DNA from 4 places in the Arthrobacter sp. AOP36-F1-5 genome. Region 1 is predicted to be linked to each of the others. Evidence: riboswitches for the same ligand, from Rfam matches in the RefSeq annotation. Region 1 holds a riboswitch; each other region holds the start of a gene.
The links. A riboswitch is a leader RNA that binds a small molecule or an ion and turns the genes downstream of it on or off. The one in region 1 is predicted to bind S-adenosylmethionine.
Positions count from the first base shown of each region.

Region 2: another riboswitch for S-adenosylmethionine. It lies ahead of AC3ZI9_RS03425 (hypothetical protein); the one in region 1 lies ahead of AC3ZI9_RS14995 (OsmC family protein).
Region 3: another riboswitch for S-adenosylmethionine. It lies ahead of AC3ZI9_RS00895 (MFS transporter); the one in region 1 lies ahead of AC3ZI9_RS14995 (OsmC family protein).
Region 4: another riboswitch for S-adenosylmethionine. It lies ahead of AC3ZI9_RS11375 (bifunctional o-acetylhomoserine/o-acetylserine sulfhydrylase); the one in region 1 lies ahead of AC3ZI9_RS14995 (OsmC family protein).

Region 1 is NZ_CM176892.1:3,263,272-3,267,408, reverse strand. It holds partial or broken gene AC3ZI9_RS15005 (DUF805 domain-containing protein) at 130-381, opposite strand; gene AC3ZI9_RS15000 (DUF805 domain-containing protein) at 614-1,231, opposite strand; gene AC3ZI9_RS14995 (OsmC family protein) at 1,777-2,319, opposite strand; SAM riboswitch class IV at 2,354-2,469, opposite strand; gene AC3ZI9_RS14990 (DUF6226 family protein) at 2,622-3,290, shown strand; gene AC3ZI9_RS14985 (SRPBCC family protein) at 3,493-3,945, opposite strand; gene AC3ZI9_RS14980 (hypothetical protein) at 4,011-4,137, shown strand, end outside.
Region 2 is NZ_CM176892.1:751,384-755,520, forward strand. It holds gene AC3ZI9_RS03415 (SRPBCC family protein) at 1-1,077, shown strand, start outside; gene AC3ZI9_RS03420 (VIT1/CCC1 transporter family protein) at 1,104-2,252, opposite strand; gene AC3ZI9_RS03425 (hypothetical protein) at 2,488-2,733, opposite strand; SAM riboswitch class IV at 2,784-2,894, opposite strand; gene AC3ZI9_RS03430 (sodium:solute symporter family protein) at 3,052-4,137, opposite strand, start outside.
Region 3 is NZ_CM176892.1:179,952-184,088, reverse strand. It holds gene AC3ZI9_RS00900 (acyl-CoA dehydrogenase family protein) at 1-702, opposite strand, end outside; gene AC3ZI9_RS00895 (MFS transporter) at 711-2,060, opposite strand; SAM riboswitch class I at 2,070-2,159, opposite strand; gene AC3ZI9_RS00890 (LLM class flavin-dependent oxidoreductase) at 2,175-3,584, opposite strand; gene AC3ZI9_RS00885 (acyl-CoA dehydrogenase family protein) at 3,581-4,137, opposite strand, start outside.
Region 4 is NZ_CM176892.1:2,470,479-2,474,615, forward strand. It holds gene AC3ZI9_RS11365 (IS481 family transposase) at 1-14, opposite strand, end outside; gene metX (homoserine O-acetyltransferase MetX) at 141-1,316, opposite strand; gene AC3ZI9_RS11375 (bifunctional o-acetylhomoserine/o-acetylserine sulfhydrylase) at 1,334-2,695, opposite strand; SAM riboswitch class IV at 2,763-2,879, opposite strand; gene AC3ZI9_RS11380 (VOC family protein) at 3,088-3,732, shown strand; gene AC3ZI9_RS11385 (GDSL-type esterase/lipase family protein) at 3,808-4,137, opposite strand, start outside.

The DNA of each region.
Region 1 (4,137 bases):
CTCCGCCATCCGCGTCGAAACGGGCGCCGGCGGGGGGCCGAGGGCATGAGCAGGAGGATGAAGAGGAGCAGCCCCGCCGAAGAAAGGGATCAGGGTGAGCAGGTACAACAGCCCGCTGAAGTTCCCATCATGCAGCCGACGCACGCAGAGCGCGATGTTCGGGACGAAGGTCCCCAGCCAGTAGACAGTGAGCAGCAGGAGCGGGAAGGCGGCGCCGAGCCCCATCTCGCCGGTCACCGGGTCCATGCCACCGACCCCGAGAACGATGAACACGGCGAAGAGGACGAGATAGACGATGCTGTTGAAGAGGCAGAACCACCAGTACTCACTCCGGCTCGCTCGACCACTGAAGGTTGCATATTTGCCGAAGAAGCGCTTCACGGATTGATAGAAATCCGCGCCGTAGAGCGGCTGCTCCACCGGGACCTCCCCGAAGGTGACGGTGCGCCCCGAGGGGTTGCTTTACGGGGCGACGGATCCCGCGGGGCCGCCGTAGGGGTTGGGGTAACCAGCGCTCAAGGGGTTCTCCGGGGGAGTCGAGGCCAGGCGGTGTGCGCTGGCGTGCGGGGCCGATGCCCCGGCGGCGGACCGCCGGGACATCGCCGGGGCTTGGCTAGCCCTGGGTCGGGTCGGTGGGCTGCTGGTAGCCCTGTGGGGGGTTCTGGCCCGCGAAACCGCCGCCGGCAGCCGGTGCTCCCGGGTACCCGGCAGAGGTGCCAAAGGCGTTCCCGTAGGCTGCCGCGCCGCCATCGGCGTCGAAACGAGCACCTTCGGGGACGGAGGGCATGATCATGAGGACGAGGACCACGAGCCCACCGAGAATCGGCACCAGGATCAGCAGGTACAGGAATCCGCTGAAGTTGCCGTCGTGCAGGCGGCGGACGCTCAGGGCGATGGACGGGATGATGATGGCCAACCCATAGAGCCCGATCACCAAGGAGGGGATGGCCCCGCCGGCACCCATTTCACCGGTGACGGGGTCGGAGCCGGCCAGTCCGAATCCGATCGCCAAGCCGTAGAACACGGTGTAGACGATGGCGTTGAAAAGCGCGAAGAACCAGAACTCGCTGCGGCTGGCCCGACCCGAGAAGGTCGCATACTTCTTGAAGAAGCGCTTGATGGCCTGGCCGAAGCTGGCCCCGTAGAGCGGCTGGTCCAAGGGAGCCTCACCATGGGTGGGCATGGTGACCCCTCCGGGGTTGCCATAGGGGTTGGGGGTGCTGCTGCTCAAAATTTCCTCCATCGAAAGTATTTCGGGTGATCGGGAGTAGTCTTCCAGATGGAGCCTTGACATGCGATGGGGAGGACTCCCCATGTCGCGTCGTGTCTGCCCTTGGTGTGGGGTAGGCCCCCGGAGCCACCCCGACTAGCTCGAGGCCGCCGGGGCAACCGGCTACCTCTAGCTCGGTGGCATCGGAGGATTGCCCGCCTACACCTTGTGGTTCAGGGGGACCTCTGGAGGCTGCCGGCCACCGCCACTGCCCTGCTGACGGCTCCCGCCGCCGGCAGTGGCAGGCCTGGGCGCACTGGTCCTCGGGGAAGACCCCGATCCACGACAGCTCAGCGGTTTCAACTTGGCCATCACGGTGCCGGGAGCCGGACAGTTGTCACTGGACCGTCGAACTAGACAGAAGCTCACTTCATGAACATCAAGAGATCGCTGCTTCATGGATCGTGACTGGACACCAGGAGCCGCAGCCCCAGGGACAACACCGTGCAATTCGGCAGGTACAGCCGGTTCGGAGGTCCTGTTGGGAGTCGGCTGCTGGCCGCCTTCTAGGAGTTGACCCGCAGGGTCGTGGTCACCGGGGTCGGGTTCGTGAAGACGTCCAATACCGGGCAGTGGGCGTCGACGGCCGCCTGGAGTTCGGCATAGCGTTCCTCGGTGGCCGGACCCGAGACGTCCACGGTCAGCCGCACATCACCGAATCCCGGGCGGACCTTGTCCTCGATGCCGAACAGGCCGCGCACATCCAGGTCGGCGTCCGCCGAGATGTCCAGCGAGTCGATCGTGATGCCCAGCTGGTGAGCATAGAGGCGGTAGACCACCACCTGGCAGGAGATCAACGCCCCGAGGGCGTATTCGACGGGGCTGGCGGCGACGTCGTCCCCGGCCAATGCCGCCGGTTCGTCGACGGTGAATTCGTGGCGTCCGGCGCGGATGGTCGAACCGACCGAGCCCACCGGGTCGGCCGTCGCGCGGAACTGCAGCGATGCGCTGGCAGTGTTCTGACCGATCCGTTCCGCCCAGGCGGATCCCGCGGAATCGAGGCGTTCGGCGCGGTTGGAAATGCTGGTTTCTGCAAGGGTCTGGGTCATGGCGTTCCTTCGCTGTCATGGCGAGCGTGGCGCTGCGCCATACTTACGCCTCCCGGTCGGGACGGCGTCGAATCGTCACCTGGGGCACCCCACTATGGCGAAGGGGGTTGCCGTCCAACCGGCCAGGGCCTCAGGTTGGATCTCTTGATTCTTGGGTTCGATTCTGCTGGCGGGAACGCCGATCGGGCAAACGCGTCGCGTCATCCGGAGACATACGCCGGGTCATCCGCGGGTGGAGAGCCCGCCATCCCCGCAGCAGGATTCCCCTCGCCAGGGGGTATCCCAGCGGTTATCGTGGGGCCATGAGCGGATACCGGCGCCCGGAGTTCACCCCGGAGATCCATCGCGATGGACAGGGCGCCCCGATCGCCTACGGCCATCGGTGGGAAGGGATGTCTCCGCCTTCGCGCGCCTACTCCACGGTGGGCCATCGACACCGGTTCGCTCCCTTGCATGAGGTCGCTGATGCCCAGCTCGACTGGCTGTTGGACGCCTTTGACGTCGTCGCCGAACGGGACCCGGAGGTTGCTTCCGATCTGCTGTTCCCCTCGGAGGACGTCGTCCACGCGGTCCGGGTCGTCCCGTCCAACCTGCTCGCGGCCCCGCTGACCTTCGTCTTCACCGGGTTCCCGGGGATCTTCCTGCACGCTGGCGCCCTCTACGACGCCCACTATCCGGTATGCGGTTGCGATGCCTGCGATGACGATGTCCAGGAGCTGTTGGAAAACCTTGAATCCGTGGTGCGAGCCGTCGTCTCAGGCGGCTATTTTGAACGAATTAATCCCAACGACGACCAATCTGTCGATTATCGGCTGGCCGAGCCGGGCCGGTGGGAAGAAGCCGGGTGCATCCATGCCGAGGATGTGCCCGAGGGAAGGATGGAGGTGGCAGAAGCCATGCTCCCTTCCGATGGGCACTGGCGGCCGTGGCCGGAAGCGGTGCGAGACGCGGCTGGTGCGGCAGGGGGCTGACAAACCGTGTGCCCGTGGCGGTTCCGTCGTGATCTTCCATCAGGGCCGGCGGGCGTCAACACTGCGCGGGATGATGGCCACGTGCTTCCTGGCCGACATCGAAACACAAGAACCGCAGGCACTCATGGCGCGAATCACCGGCAACCATAAGCGCGGAAATGAACGCGTTGCACGGAAGCATCCGCGCAATCAGGGCCGCTAATTAGTCCACGGGCCCGGCGCTGAGATGGCGGTTCCGCTCCTCGATGAGCTTCTGCAGATAACGGGCCAGGAAGAGCTTCTCTGCCAAACGACCGAGAGGGCCGAACGGTGCGGCGAAATCGACGCGGTCAACCATGGTTGTTCCCCCCGACTCCTGGCTGAACTCATGGATATGACGAAACCAGCGGAACGGGCCCTTGACCTGTTCGTCGATGAAGGAGTGCGGTGCTTCCATCTGCATGATGCGGCTGGTCATCTTCAGGGGGACGCCAAAGTGCCAAGCCCGCCATGTCACGTTCTCACCGAGTGAGATGAGGCCGGAAGTGACACCGGCGATGGCCTCCTCCCGGGACTTCGCCAGCGATTGTTGATGGGTGTCGATGTTCCGGGCCAGATCGAATAAGTGTTCCTGAGGGATGGTGGTCCACGTCGTGCACTGGAAGGAAACGCTCATGGGCAGAGTCTCTCAGGTGTTGCCCGCCTCTCGAAAGGTCGGCGAATACGCGGTACGGTGCGCGTATGCGCTTCTCCACCCAGCAACGCCTCCTGATTGCCGCCTACTGCGCCATGATCCTCGTGGGTCTACTGCTGTTGGTCTTCGGGCTCTTCGGGGAATCCTGGTGGCTGCCCGTGATCGGCGCGCTCA
Region 2 (4,137 bases), 1.0 Mb from region 1:
CCCCAGCGGCTGGCACTGGGCTCCGAATTCGGGATGGACATGCGCCTGGGCGTGGGATATCGGATCCAGAACACGGTGGTGGAGTTCGAGGAGAACCGGCTGATCGCCTGGCGGCATTTCAACGGCCACCGCTGGCGCTACGAATTGATCCCCGCCCCGCGGGGCACGCTGGTGCGTGAGACCTGGGATGCCTCGCGGCTGAAACGTCAATGGCCGCTGAAGGTCATGGGGTTCACTCGCAGCACCCCGGTGAACATCGAACGCACGCTGGATCGGTTGGCCGACTATTTCGACCCCAATACGCCGCGCCCCCCGGAGCCGGAACCACCGCGTCCCTCCCCGCGGAAGCCCCGCGCCAAGTCATTGACCCCCGCCCAGGAGGCGAAGGAGGCCGCCCGGAAGCAGGCCCGCGCCCAGAAGGCGGCGCAGCAGGATGAGGAAGGCGTTGCGGCCCAGGCGGCCAAGGCCGAACGGTTGGTGCTGGCGGAGGAAGCCGAGACCGCCCGTCGGGCGGCCCGGAACGAACGCACCGCCGAGGCCCGCCGCGCCCGTGAACTGAAGGAAACGGAAAAGACCGAGCAGGCCGCCCTGGCCGAACGCGCCCAGGCCGAGAAGGTCGCGGAACAGGAGCGGGTCGAGGCCGAGAAGGCGGCAGAGGCCGCCCGCGAGGAGCAGGCCAAGGCGCAGAAGGCGGCGGAGCTCGAGCGGGCCCAGGCGGAACGGACCGCCGCCGCCGAACGGGTCAAGGAGGAGAGGGCGGCCCGGCAGGAACACGAACGCCGGACGAAGGCCGCGCGGGCCGAGGAGGCCGAGGCGGCGAAGACCCGGAAGAACGCCCCGCAGGTGCCCGTGGAGCCGTTGCCGCCGATCGGGGCGACCCCCCGGCCGTTGACGACGACCCCACGCCGGCCCGCACGCGAGATGATCGCCGCAGCCAAGGCCGGACGGCGGGATGCTCCGGCCCCCGGGCAGGGCACCGAACCGGCCGGCGAGCCGGACACGCAGGAGCCGACCCCGCCCCCGGCGGGGGACCGCCGCCCCGTGGCCGCAGCCCGCCGGATGCGCCGCGCCAGCTGAACGGAAGGGGCCGGGTTCTGCGGGTCCTAGCCGATGTTCCCGCCGAAGAGCAGGCCGAGAACGTAGGTGACCCCGGCGGCACCGAGGCCGATGGCCAGCTGCCGGAACCCGCGTTTGGCCGGGGAGGCGCCGGAGAGCAGTCCGACGATGCCCCCGGTCAGCATCAACGCGACCCCGACCAGGAGCAGGGCCACCAGCAGGGCTGGCAGCCCGCCCATACCGAAGAGGTAGGGCAGGATCGGGACCAAGGCCCCCGAGGAGAAGAAGCAGAAGCTGGAGGCGGCGGCGCCGAAGGCGGAGCCCAGGGCCTCGTGTTCGTCGCCGCCGGTTTCGGTTTCGGGCACCTCGGGTTGCAGGGACAATGAGGGGTCGCAGTCGCAGCTGAAGGTCCCCAGCCGTTCGGCGGCCCGGTGCTCGGCGGCCTCCCGGCTCATGCCGCGGGCCCGGTAGACCAGGACCAGTTCGTTGGCCTGCAGGTCCAGGTCCGGGGCGGCGATGAGCGTGATCTGGGTCGGTTGGGAGGCGGTGAGCAGTTCGCGCTGCGAGCGGACGGAGACGTATTCCCCGGCGGCCATGGACAGGGCGCCGGCGAGCAGGCCGGCGACCCCGGCAAAGAGGACCAGCGCGCTGGACACCCCGGCGGCGCCGATGCCCATCACTAGGGCCAGGTTGGAGACCAGCCCGTCGTTGGCCCCGAAGACGGCGGCCCGGAAGTTGCCGGAGAGCCGGTTGCGGCCGCGGATCGCCAGCCCGCGTACGACTTCCTCATGCACCAGCTCATCGGCGGCCATCTGAGCGGTGGCGTCGGCGTCGCTGTCGTAGGGGGAGGCGCCCTCGGCCCGTTGGGCCAAGGCCAGGACGAAGACCGAGCCGAAGTTGCGGGCCATGAACCGCAGCATGACGCGGCTGAGCGAGGGGCGTGCGGTCTTCCGGGCATGCTCGCCCAGAAGATTGGACCAATGCTCCTGGTGGCGGGCTTCCGCCCGGGCCAGACCCAACAGGATCTGGCGTTCCTCGCCCTCACGGCGTTTGGCCAGGGTGAGGTAGATGGAACCTTCGACGCGTTCGTCGGCCAGGTATTTGCGCCAGCGCCGGATCTCGGCGGGCGTGGGCTCCCTACGCGAGGCCTCCGCGGCTGGCGGATCGGCGTCGGGGGAGGGGGCATCCGGTGTCATTGGGCGTCCTTCAATCGGTTCGTATGTCCCCGCGGTGGTGCGGGACTGCCGGTCAAAGGTCGGTGGGTGGCCACGAGCCTCGGACCGCCAGTGGCGGGCCGAAGGTCTCGTTCGCCCGGCGTGGTGCCGGGTGGAATGCCGGACCGCCGGGAGGGCGGTCGGTATGTCGACAGGTCCTCGTCCACCCGTGCCGGATCAACGATCCAGCGCGGGTGGGGTGTGGAACTACTCCCCTTCAGCCGACCAGCATACCCGAGGGAGCCTCGGCGCGGTCGCGGACGGGCAGGCGTTCAAGGAAGAACACCTGTGCTTCCCCGTCGGGGCGGTGTGCCCGGGGAATACGCACGGTCAGTGCGCAGGAGTCGGATTCCCAGACCGGTCGGCCGGCCGTGTTGGCCAGCGCATGGTCGAGATCCTTGGGGTGGGGCGCGATGAAGCGCTCCCAGTGACCGTCCACGTTGAGGCAGACGGTGCCTAGCATCGAATCGAAAATTGGAAGGACGGAGACGCTTTGCGCCACGGATTTCCTCTCGTGCGTTCTTACCCAACACGTTGTCGTGCGGGCCGCTTCTTCATCCGAACCACCCACGAACCTGGGGTTGGTGCGCGGGTAGTCGGAGCTGTTGCCCGCGTCTCATGAAGCTTTTTGCCAGCCTAACGTGATTGCCGGGGCAACCCAAGCTGTGTTCCACGTCATTCCCGCTGCATCCCAGCGTTGGTGCGGCTAGATTCGTGTTCGACATCTGCTCCCCCGGGAGCACTGTCACCCGGGGGGAACGAGGACGACGCCGGGGCGGGTTCAGGCTTGCTGATCGGCGGAAACGCCCTCCATGTCGACCCGTCCGGCGACCCGATCCGACCAGTGCCGGGCCACTTCCGGGCGGGTCGGCGGGGAGAGCAGGCTGAACAGGACATAGACCACCAACGAGGCGCCCAGACCGTAGTAGATGGGCTCATTGGCGTAGACCCCGGAGAACTTCTCGGTGGACAGTGCCTCCAGGGTGATCATGGTCGTCAGGGTGACCAGGGTCCCTGCCGCCATGGACAGGGCGGCGCCGATGCCGTTCCCGCGCTTCCAGAGCAGCCCGCCCAGGATCGCGACCAGCAGCCCGCCGACCAGGATGTCGTAGGCGATGGTCAGGGCGGCGACGACGTCGTTGACGAGGATCGCCAGGATGATCGCCACGGCCCCGAGGCCCAGGACCCAGTACCGGTTGGCGGCGACGTCGTGCTCGGGGTTGCGCCCGGTGTTGACCTCGATCTCCTTGCCGAACCAGCTGGCGACGAAGGGGGTGACGTCGTTGCGGGCCACGGTGGCCGCGGCGATGAGTGCGCCGGAGGCGGTGGACATCATGGCCGCCACGGCGGCGGCCAGGACGATCCCGCCGACGGCCACCGGAAGCAGGGTCATGGCGACCTCCGCGTAGACGACGTCCTTGCCCAGGGCCTCGATGTCGATGCCGGGCAGGGCGACCCGGGCGGACATGCCGATGATCGCCCCGGCGATGCCGTAGATCACGCAGTAGATGCCGGCGGTGGCTCCGCCCCAGCGGGCCACCTTGGGGGTGCGGGCGGTGAACACCCGCTGCCAGATGTCCTGGCCGATCAACAGGCCCAGGGTGTAGACCACGAAGTAGGTGATGATCGTCTCGGCGCCCAGGCCGCCCCAACTGAAGAATTCATCGCGGGCCCGTTCGGGGATGCCGGCGGAGATTCCCTCGAAGCCGCCGGCCGCCGAGAGGGCGAAGGGCAGCATCAGGGCGAAGACACCGACGGTCTTGATGACGAACTGGACCTGGTCGGCCAGGGTGATGGACCACATGCCGCCGATGGTGGAGTACACGAGCACGATCGCCCCGCCGACGGCGATGGCGAGCCAGCGGTC
Region 3 (4,137 bases), 440 kb from region 1:
CTTGCGGGAAATGATGTTGGAGGACTCGACGGCCACGTTGTCGAAGATCGCGGTTCCGGTGCCGGTCAACGGTTGGCCGAAGCCGTCCCAGTCATCGTGGATGGCCACCCCGTCGGCATCGGTGGGGACGACGGCGTACTGCCGGCCTTCGACGCCCTCGGTACTGGCCAGCACCACCACCCAATCGGCGAAGATGCTGCCGGTGGTGTAGTACTTCGCACCATTGAGGACCCAGCCGCCGTCGTGCCGTGTCAGTTTCGTCGCCGTGGTGCCCAGGGCGTTGCCGCCGCGTTCGGTGGCCGCGTTGCCGAAGATCTGCCCGGCCAGCACCCGCGGGAACCAGGTGTCGCGGAAGTCCCGCGGCTGCAAGGCAATGGTTTCGACGAAGGAAAAATGTGATCGCAGCAGATGGGCCACGTTGGAATCGGCGGCAGCCAATTCCACCAGCAGCCGGAACAGGTGTTCATGGTTCACCGGGTCCCCGCCGTATTCGGCCGGCACCCGCAAGGTGGTGAAACCGGCCTCCTGGAGGCACCCGACTTGTTCGAAGGGAAGCACATGGTCCTGTTCGCGGGCGACGGCGTCGACGGCGATGGCGTCGAAGACGGGGCGGAAGCGTGCGGCCAGGGCAAGATAGCGGGCTTCGGAGCCCTCCGGTACGGGGGTGTCGAAGGCCGGTGGGGTGGTGGTGGTTTCACTCATGGTCGTTCCTAACTGACGAGGGTATGTTCGGGCTCGGAGACGGGGCAGGCGTCTTGGCGTGCGTCCAGATCCCGCGCACTGGTTTCGGGGGAAAGCAGGGTGGTGACGACGGTGAGCGCGCCGACCGCAACGAAGTAGGCGATGACCCAGATCGGGCTGCCGCCGCCGGCGGCCAGCAGCGCGGTGGCCACCAGCGGGGCCAGGCCACCGCCCAGGACTGAACCGATCTGATAGCCGATGGACACCCCGGAAAAGCGGACCCGGGTGTCGAAGAGCTCGGAGAAGAACGCCGCCTGCGGCCCATACATCGCGTCGTGGCCGATGTTCATGCCCAGCACGACGGTCAGCACGATCAGCACGAAGCTGCCGGTATCGAGCAGCGGGAAGGCGATCAGGGCAACCAGGATGCTGAATATCCCGCCGAAGAGGTAGGTGCGCCGGCGCCCGATCCTGTCCGATACCCAGCCCCAGAACGGGACGGTGACCAGTCCGAGGGCGGAGGCGATGAGAATGGCCTGCAACCCGGTTTCGCGGCTGATTCCGCCCTGGGCCAGGTAGGTCAGGATGAAGACCGTGTAGACGTAGTAGAACGCGTTCTGGGCGATGCGCAGCCCGGTGGTCAGGGCGACTTGGCGGGGATGGGTGCGCAGCGATTCCAGCACCGGGCGGCGGGAGACCTGCTGCGTTTGAACCACCTGTTTGAAGGAGGCGCTGTCCTCGATCCTCAGCCGCACCACCAGACCGACGACGACCAGCAGGATGCTCGCCAGGAACGGCAGCCGCCATCCCCAGGCCAGATAGGCGGCATCCGGCAGGGCTGATTCCAGTCCCAACAGCACCGCCGTGGCCAACAGCATGCCCGCGCTCGGGCCGATTTGGGTGGCGCTGCTGGTCAGTCCGCGGCGTCCGGGGGCGGCGTGTTCGACGGTCATCAGGGCGGCTCCCGCCCATTCGGCACCGTAGCCGATGCCCTGGGCCACGCGCAGGATCAGCAGTAGCGCCGGGGCAATCCATCCGGCAGTGTCGTGGGTGGGCAGCAAACCGATCGCCGTGGTGGCGATACCGGTCAGCAGCAGGGAGGCAACCAGCACGGTCTTGCGTCCGATCCGATCCCCGTAGTGCCCTCCAAGAAGCCCACCAATGGGGCGGGCGATGAACCCGACGGCATAGGTGGCGAAGGCCGCCATGGTCCCGACCAACGGGTCGGCCGGTGCGAAGAACAGCGGGCCGAAGACAGTCGCCGCGGCGAGCCCGTAGAGCACGAAGTCGTAGCCCTCGATCGTGGTGCCGATGAAGCTGGCGACGGCGACGCGTGAACGCATCCTGCGGGTTGGCGGGGTGGGCGTGGTGGTGGTCATGGTGGTTCCTTTCCATCGGTCCCGGCGGAAGCACCTGCCCGAAACGGGTGGTTGCTGCGGAGTCAACGAGCCAGGTCTCTCGTCCGCTCTGGATGGTGGTTCTCGTAGGTGCTGCTAGCTGGTGGCCAGTTGTGCTACCGCGAGCCGGTAGTCGGCGGCCCGGTGGCTGTCCTTGACCCGGTCCCCGGCGCCGAAGAGCTTCTGGCGCAGGGTCCCCGGCGCGTATTCGGTGGGGTAGGCACCCAGGGCCTGCAGTTCGGGGATGACGAATTCGACGACATCCTCGAAGGTGCCCGGGGTGATGGCGTAGGCAATATTGAAGCCGTCCACGTCGGTGTCCTGGACCCACTCAACGAGCTTCGCGGCGACCTGGGCCCCGTCACCGACGGTGACCGGGCCGAAACCGCCGACGCCGATCCATTCGGCCAACTGGCGGATGGTCCACGGTTTGCCGTCATCCCCGGAGGCCTTCTTGAACGTCTCCACCGAGGACTGGATGGCATTGGACTTCACGTCCTCACCGATCACGTCGTCAAGGTCGTACTGTGACATGTCGATTCCGGTCCAGCCCGAGAGCAGGGCCAGCGACCCGTTGATGTCGGCGTAGGAGGCATAGTCGGCGTATTTGTTCTGCGCCTCCTCGTCTGTGGCAGCGGTGATGATCGTCTGCATCGTGTAGATCTTCACGTCGTAGCGGTCGCGGCCGGCGGCCTCGACATTGTCCCGGATCCTCCGCACGGTGTCGGTGAGGATTTCTTTGGTCGGACTATTCACGAAGACGGATTCGGCGTTCGCCCCCGCGAATTCCAGGCCGCGCGGGGAGGCACCGGCCTGGTAGATGACCGGGGTGCGCTGCACCGAGGGTTCGGTGATGGCAATGCCCGGGACCTTGAAGTACTTGCCCTCGTGGCCGATCTCGTGGACCTTCGACGGGTCGGTGTAGACCCCCGATTCCCGGTCGCGGAGAACGGCGTCGTCCTCCCAGGAACCCTCGAGCAGCTTATAGACCACTTCGAGGTACTCATCGGCGTGGTCGTAGCGTTCGTCGTGTTCCATCTGGTCTTCCTGGCCCATGTTCCTGGCTGCCGAGGGCAGGTATCCGGTCACCACGTTCCAGCCGAGGCGGCCGTTGGTCAGGTGGTCCAGGGTCGCCAGTCGGCGGGCGAACGGGTAGGGGTGTTCGTAGGCGGTTCCGGCGGTGACCCCGAAGCCCAGGTTCTCGGTGACGGAAGCCATCGCGGAGACCAGCAGGAACGGGTCGTTGACCGGGACCTGGGCGCCGGCGGAGAGCGGGGTGGAGTTGGTGGATCCGTAGACGTCGTAGGTGCCCAAGACGTCCGCGATGAAGATCCCGTCGAACAGCCCCTTCTCCAGCGTCTTGGCCAGCTCGGTCCAGTAGCCCAGTTCCTTATAGCGCCACGCCTGGTCCTGCGGATGACGCCACAGCCCCGGCGATTGGTGGACCACGCAGTTCATGTCGAAGGCGTTCAGGCGGATCCGGCGGCGTGCTGGTGTGGTGCTCATTTTTCTCCTTCAGGGGTCTTGAGGTCGCCGACGGCGCCGAGTTTGCGCGGCGTCGCGGCGTTGACCTCGTAGTCGCCGACGATGCGGGACTTGTACATGGCGGGGTTGTGGGTGGCTATGGTGCGCGCGTTGCGCCAGTGGCGGTCCAGGTTGCAGGCGGTGGAGGTCGCCGAGGCGCCGAGGCCGTCGAAGAGCTTGCTGGTCGCCTCGAGCACGAGTGGTTGGATGCTCGTCTGGGCCCGGTTGGCGGCCAGCTCGCTGACCGCGTACTGCTCCGCGGGGCTCAGCCCCGGTTGGCCGATCACCGATTCGAGTTCGGCGATGGCGGCCAACAGGATCGCGTCCACGGCACAGGCGGTCGCCGAGATCTCTCCGATGACCTGCAGGACCTGGGGTTCATGCCGGGAGGGGACGCCGGTTCCGGTGGTGAAGGCTCGTTCACGCAGTTGGGTGTGGGCGCGGGCGTCGGCGAGGACCGCCCGGGCGATACCGGCCTGGACGGCGAGCAGCACCAACTGGAAGATGGCCGATTCCGGGTGGACGTCCAGCACCT
Region 4 (4,137 bases), 790 kb from region 1:
TTACGGTGGGACATGAAGACCTCCGGACGGTTGGCGACTTAGACATCACCCACCGCACCCGGAGGTCTTCGCTACGTCAAGAGCCCGGGACCGTCACCAACCTCCCGGCCGAGTACAACTAGGTTCCCGGGGCGGGGCCCTCAGGCGTAGAACCCCGAACGAAGGACCTGGTTCAACTGTTCGATGTCGGTCAGGAAGCCATCGTGGCCGATCGGTGAATGGATGTACTGGACCTGCGGTGTCTCCGGCAGGGCAGCGGCCAGGCGCTCGGACTGCTGCGGGCCGTAGAGCCGGTCGCTGTCGACGGCGGCGATGAGGAATTCCACCCCGCCGGTCCGGGCCAGGGCGGCCTCGACCCCGCCCCGTCCCCGTCCGACGTCATGCCCCACCAGTGCCTCGGTGAGCACGATGTAGGAGTTCGCGTCGAAGCGGGTCACCAGCTTGCCGGCCTGGTGGTCCAGATAGCTTTCGACCTGGTACCGGCCCCGGTCGAAGCCGGGGCTGCCGAAGGGGTCCTCCTCGGCCTGGCCCTCGTGCCCGAAACGGATCTCCAGTTCCGGCTCGGAACGGTAGGTGATGTGGGCCAGCCGGCGGGCGATCCCCAGCCCCGCGAGGGGGCCGGTGCCACTGCCCCGGGCCACGGTGCCGACGGCGTCGAGGGCGCCGGCCGAGGGCGCCGCTCCGTAGAAGTCGCCACCGGAGAAGTCCGGATCCAGCCGGATGGCCTGCGTCTGGATCTGCCCGAAGGCGATCTGTTCGGCGGAGGCGACCGCGGTGGCCGCAATGACGGCGCACCGGGCCACGCGTTCGGGGTATTCCACCGCCCATTCCAACGCTCGCGCTCCACCGAGGGAACCGCCCAGGACGGAGTGCCAGCGTGAAATGCCCAGGTAGTCGGCCAACCGGGCCTCGGTGCGCACCGAATCCCGCACCGTGGTGAACGGGAACCGGGAGCCCCAGGCCTGCCCGTCGGGGTCGAGGCTGGAGGGCCCGCTGGAGCCATAGCAGCCGCCGACCATGTTCGGGGCCACGACGAAGAACCTGTCGGTATCGATCGTCTTTCCCGGACCCACGAGTCCTTCCCACCAGCCTTCTTCCTGGCTGTGCCCCCGGGAGACATGGGTATCCCCCGTCAGGGCGTGCAGCAACAGCACCGCATTGGAGGCCCGGGCGTCCAGGGTCCCCCAGGTCTCGTAGCCGATCATCACCTCGGGCAGCCAGCCGCCGGTCTCGAAGCGGTAGCCGCCGATGGGCACGCATTTGAGGATGCCGTCACGGATCAACGGCGCCCCGGGGGCCTGACGTCGTTCCCTCACGTCGCCGACGCCCTGGCTCACCGGACGGCCTGGACTTCCGGGGCGGCCTCTGCGGCTTCGTCCCCGGCGGCGGCCGCGGCGGCGAAACCGACCTCGAGGTCGGCGATGATGTCGTCGATGTGCTCGATGCCCACCGACAGGCGCACCAGTCCGGCTCCCACCCCGGCCGCGGCGCGTTCGGCGTCGGAGAGCTGGGAGTGCGTGGTGGAGGCCGGGTGGATCACCAGCGAGCGCACATCGCCGATGTTGGCGACGTTGGAGTGCAGTTCGAGGCCGTCGACGAAGGCCCGGCCGGCCGGTTCGCCGCCGGAGATCTCGAAGGCCAGGACCGCGCCGACGCCCCGCGGGGCGTATTTGCGGCCGAGTTCGTACCAGGGGCTGGAGGGCAGGCCGGCGAAGGCGACGGAGTCGACCTGGGCGTGGGCCTCGAGCCATTCGGCGACCTTCTGCGCGTTGGCCACATGGCGTTCCATGCGCAGGCTCAGGGTTTCCAGGCCCTGGGCGATCAGGAAGGCGTTGAACGGGGAGACCGCCGAACCCAGATCGCGCAACAACTGGACGCGCGCCTTGAGGATGAACGCCAGGTTCGCCCCCAGGGCGCCGTCGACCCCCAGATCGCGGGCGAAGACCAGCCCGTTGTAGGACTCGTCGGGGGTATTGAATTCCGGGAAGCGTTCCGGGTCGGCCGCGAAGTCGAAGTTGCCCGAATCAACGATGGCCCCGGCGACGGAGGTTCCGTGCCCGCCCAGGTACTTCGTGGCCGAGTGCACCACGATGTCGGCACCGAATTCGATGGGGCGGACCAGGTACGGGGTGCCCAGGGTGTTGTCCACGATGAGCGGGACCCCGGCTTCGTGGGCCACCGTGCTGACGCCCTCGATATCCAGGACGTCCTGGCGCGGATTGGAGATGACCTCACCGAAGAATGCCTTGGTGTTCGGTTTCACCGCGGCCCGCCAGGAATCCAGGTGGTCGGGATCCTCCACGAAGGTGACCTCGATGCCGAGGCGCTTCAACGTGTGCTTGAACAGGTTCTGCGTTCCCCCGTAGAGGCTCGGGCTGGCCACGATATGGTCCCCGGCTCCCGCGAGGTTGAGGATCGAAAGCGTGGTCGCCGCCTGGCCCGAGGCCAGCAGCAGGGCCCCGACCCCGCCTTCGAGGTCGGCGATCCGGGTTTCGACGGCTTCCTGCGTCGGGTTGCCGATGCGGGTGTAGATCGGCTCGAGTTCCTTCAGCGCGAAGCGTGCTGCGGCACTCTCGGCGCTGGGGAAGACATACGACGTCGTCTGGTAGATCGGCGGCGCCCGGGCCCCGGTGGTGGGATCCGGTGCCTGTCCGGCGTGGACCTGGCGGGTTTCAAAAGACCATGATGCAGACATTTCTGTCCCCTTCTACGACTCAGGGGCCCCTGTTCCACGGCGGTCCCGGAAGGGAACGCCGGGAGGTGACCCGCGCTTGTCCGTTCTCCTTGTGGAGGCGAACCAGGTCTTCACCCGGGGCACCCCACCGCGAGTGGAGGGTTGCCGGCCAGCAAACCGGGGTTTCGCGCTGGCACTCATGACCTGCCTCCAGTGTTGTGGATCGGGGCGGCCGCCGCAACAACGCGGCGTCAATATGACCGCAGGGCGCAACATTCCTCCCCCTCCCCCGTCCGGTCCCCCTCCTGACGGCCGCGATGGAGGCCCGGGAAACGGGTCGAGGAAAATACGAACCATGGTGATTTAGGGCACCCTAAGTCGAGACGCACCTCACAAAGTGCGATCATGAAGCCATGATGAGGTTGGATCACGTTTCGTACGCATGTGGACCAGACGGGTTGGCCGCGACGGCCGCCCGTGTCGGCAAGACTCTGGGGATCGAGTCCGTCAAGGGAGGCATTCATCCCCGCTTCGGGACCAGGAACGTCATTTTCCCGTTGAAGAACACCCAGTACCTGGAGGTCGTGGAGGTCCTGGACCACCCGTCCTCGGACAAGGCGCCGTTCGGCCAGGCCGTCCGGGCCCGATCGGAGATGGGTGGCGGATGGATGGGTTGGTGCGTCGCCGTTGACGACCTGGCCCCGTTCGAGGAACGTCTGGGCCGGTCATCGGTCCCGGGCAACCGCAAGTTCCCCGACGGCCAAGAACTGACGTGGCAGCAGATCGGCATCAAGGGCCTGATCGCCGACCCGCAGGTGCCCTACATGCTGCGCTGGGATACCGGCACCGAGGACCTGCACCCCTCCCGGGCATTGGATCCGCAGGGGCATATCTCCGGGATCGCGATCGCCGGTTCGGTCGAACGGGTCCGCGAATGGCTGGGCACCCCCTCGGAGTCGCCGTTGGGCGATGTCGAAGTCCAGTGGGAGGCCCCCAATGGCACCCCGGGAATCATGACGGTGACCTTCGAGACCCCCTCGGGGACCATCACCCTCTGATCCGCTCACGGAGGTGGAACACCGAACGACGGCGGCCCGCGGGCCGCCGTCGTTTTCGCTCTGTGCCGTCCCGGATCAGTGCCGCGGCACCGCCGCGAAGGGTCCGTCGGCGGCGAAGACCCGATCGGCGAAGCGATCGCCGATCAGCTGATGCGTTGCGGAATCCGGATGCAGGTTGTCCGGCAGCGGCAGCTCGGCCTCGTCCGGGGCCCCATACAGCTCGAGTCCGTCCAGGAAGTACAGGTTCGCATCGTCCGCCCGGTCTTCGACCAGGGAGCGCATCTCGCGGCGGATGACCTCCAAGGTCAGCCGTCCCGCCGATTCATCCCCTGGGGTCCCCGTCGCGCTGAACTTGACCTGGCTGGTCCCCAGGCTCTCCGGGACGATCGTGCCGGGGCCCGACGT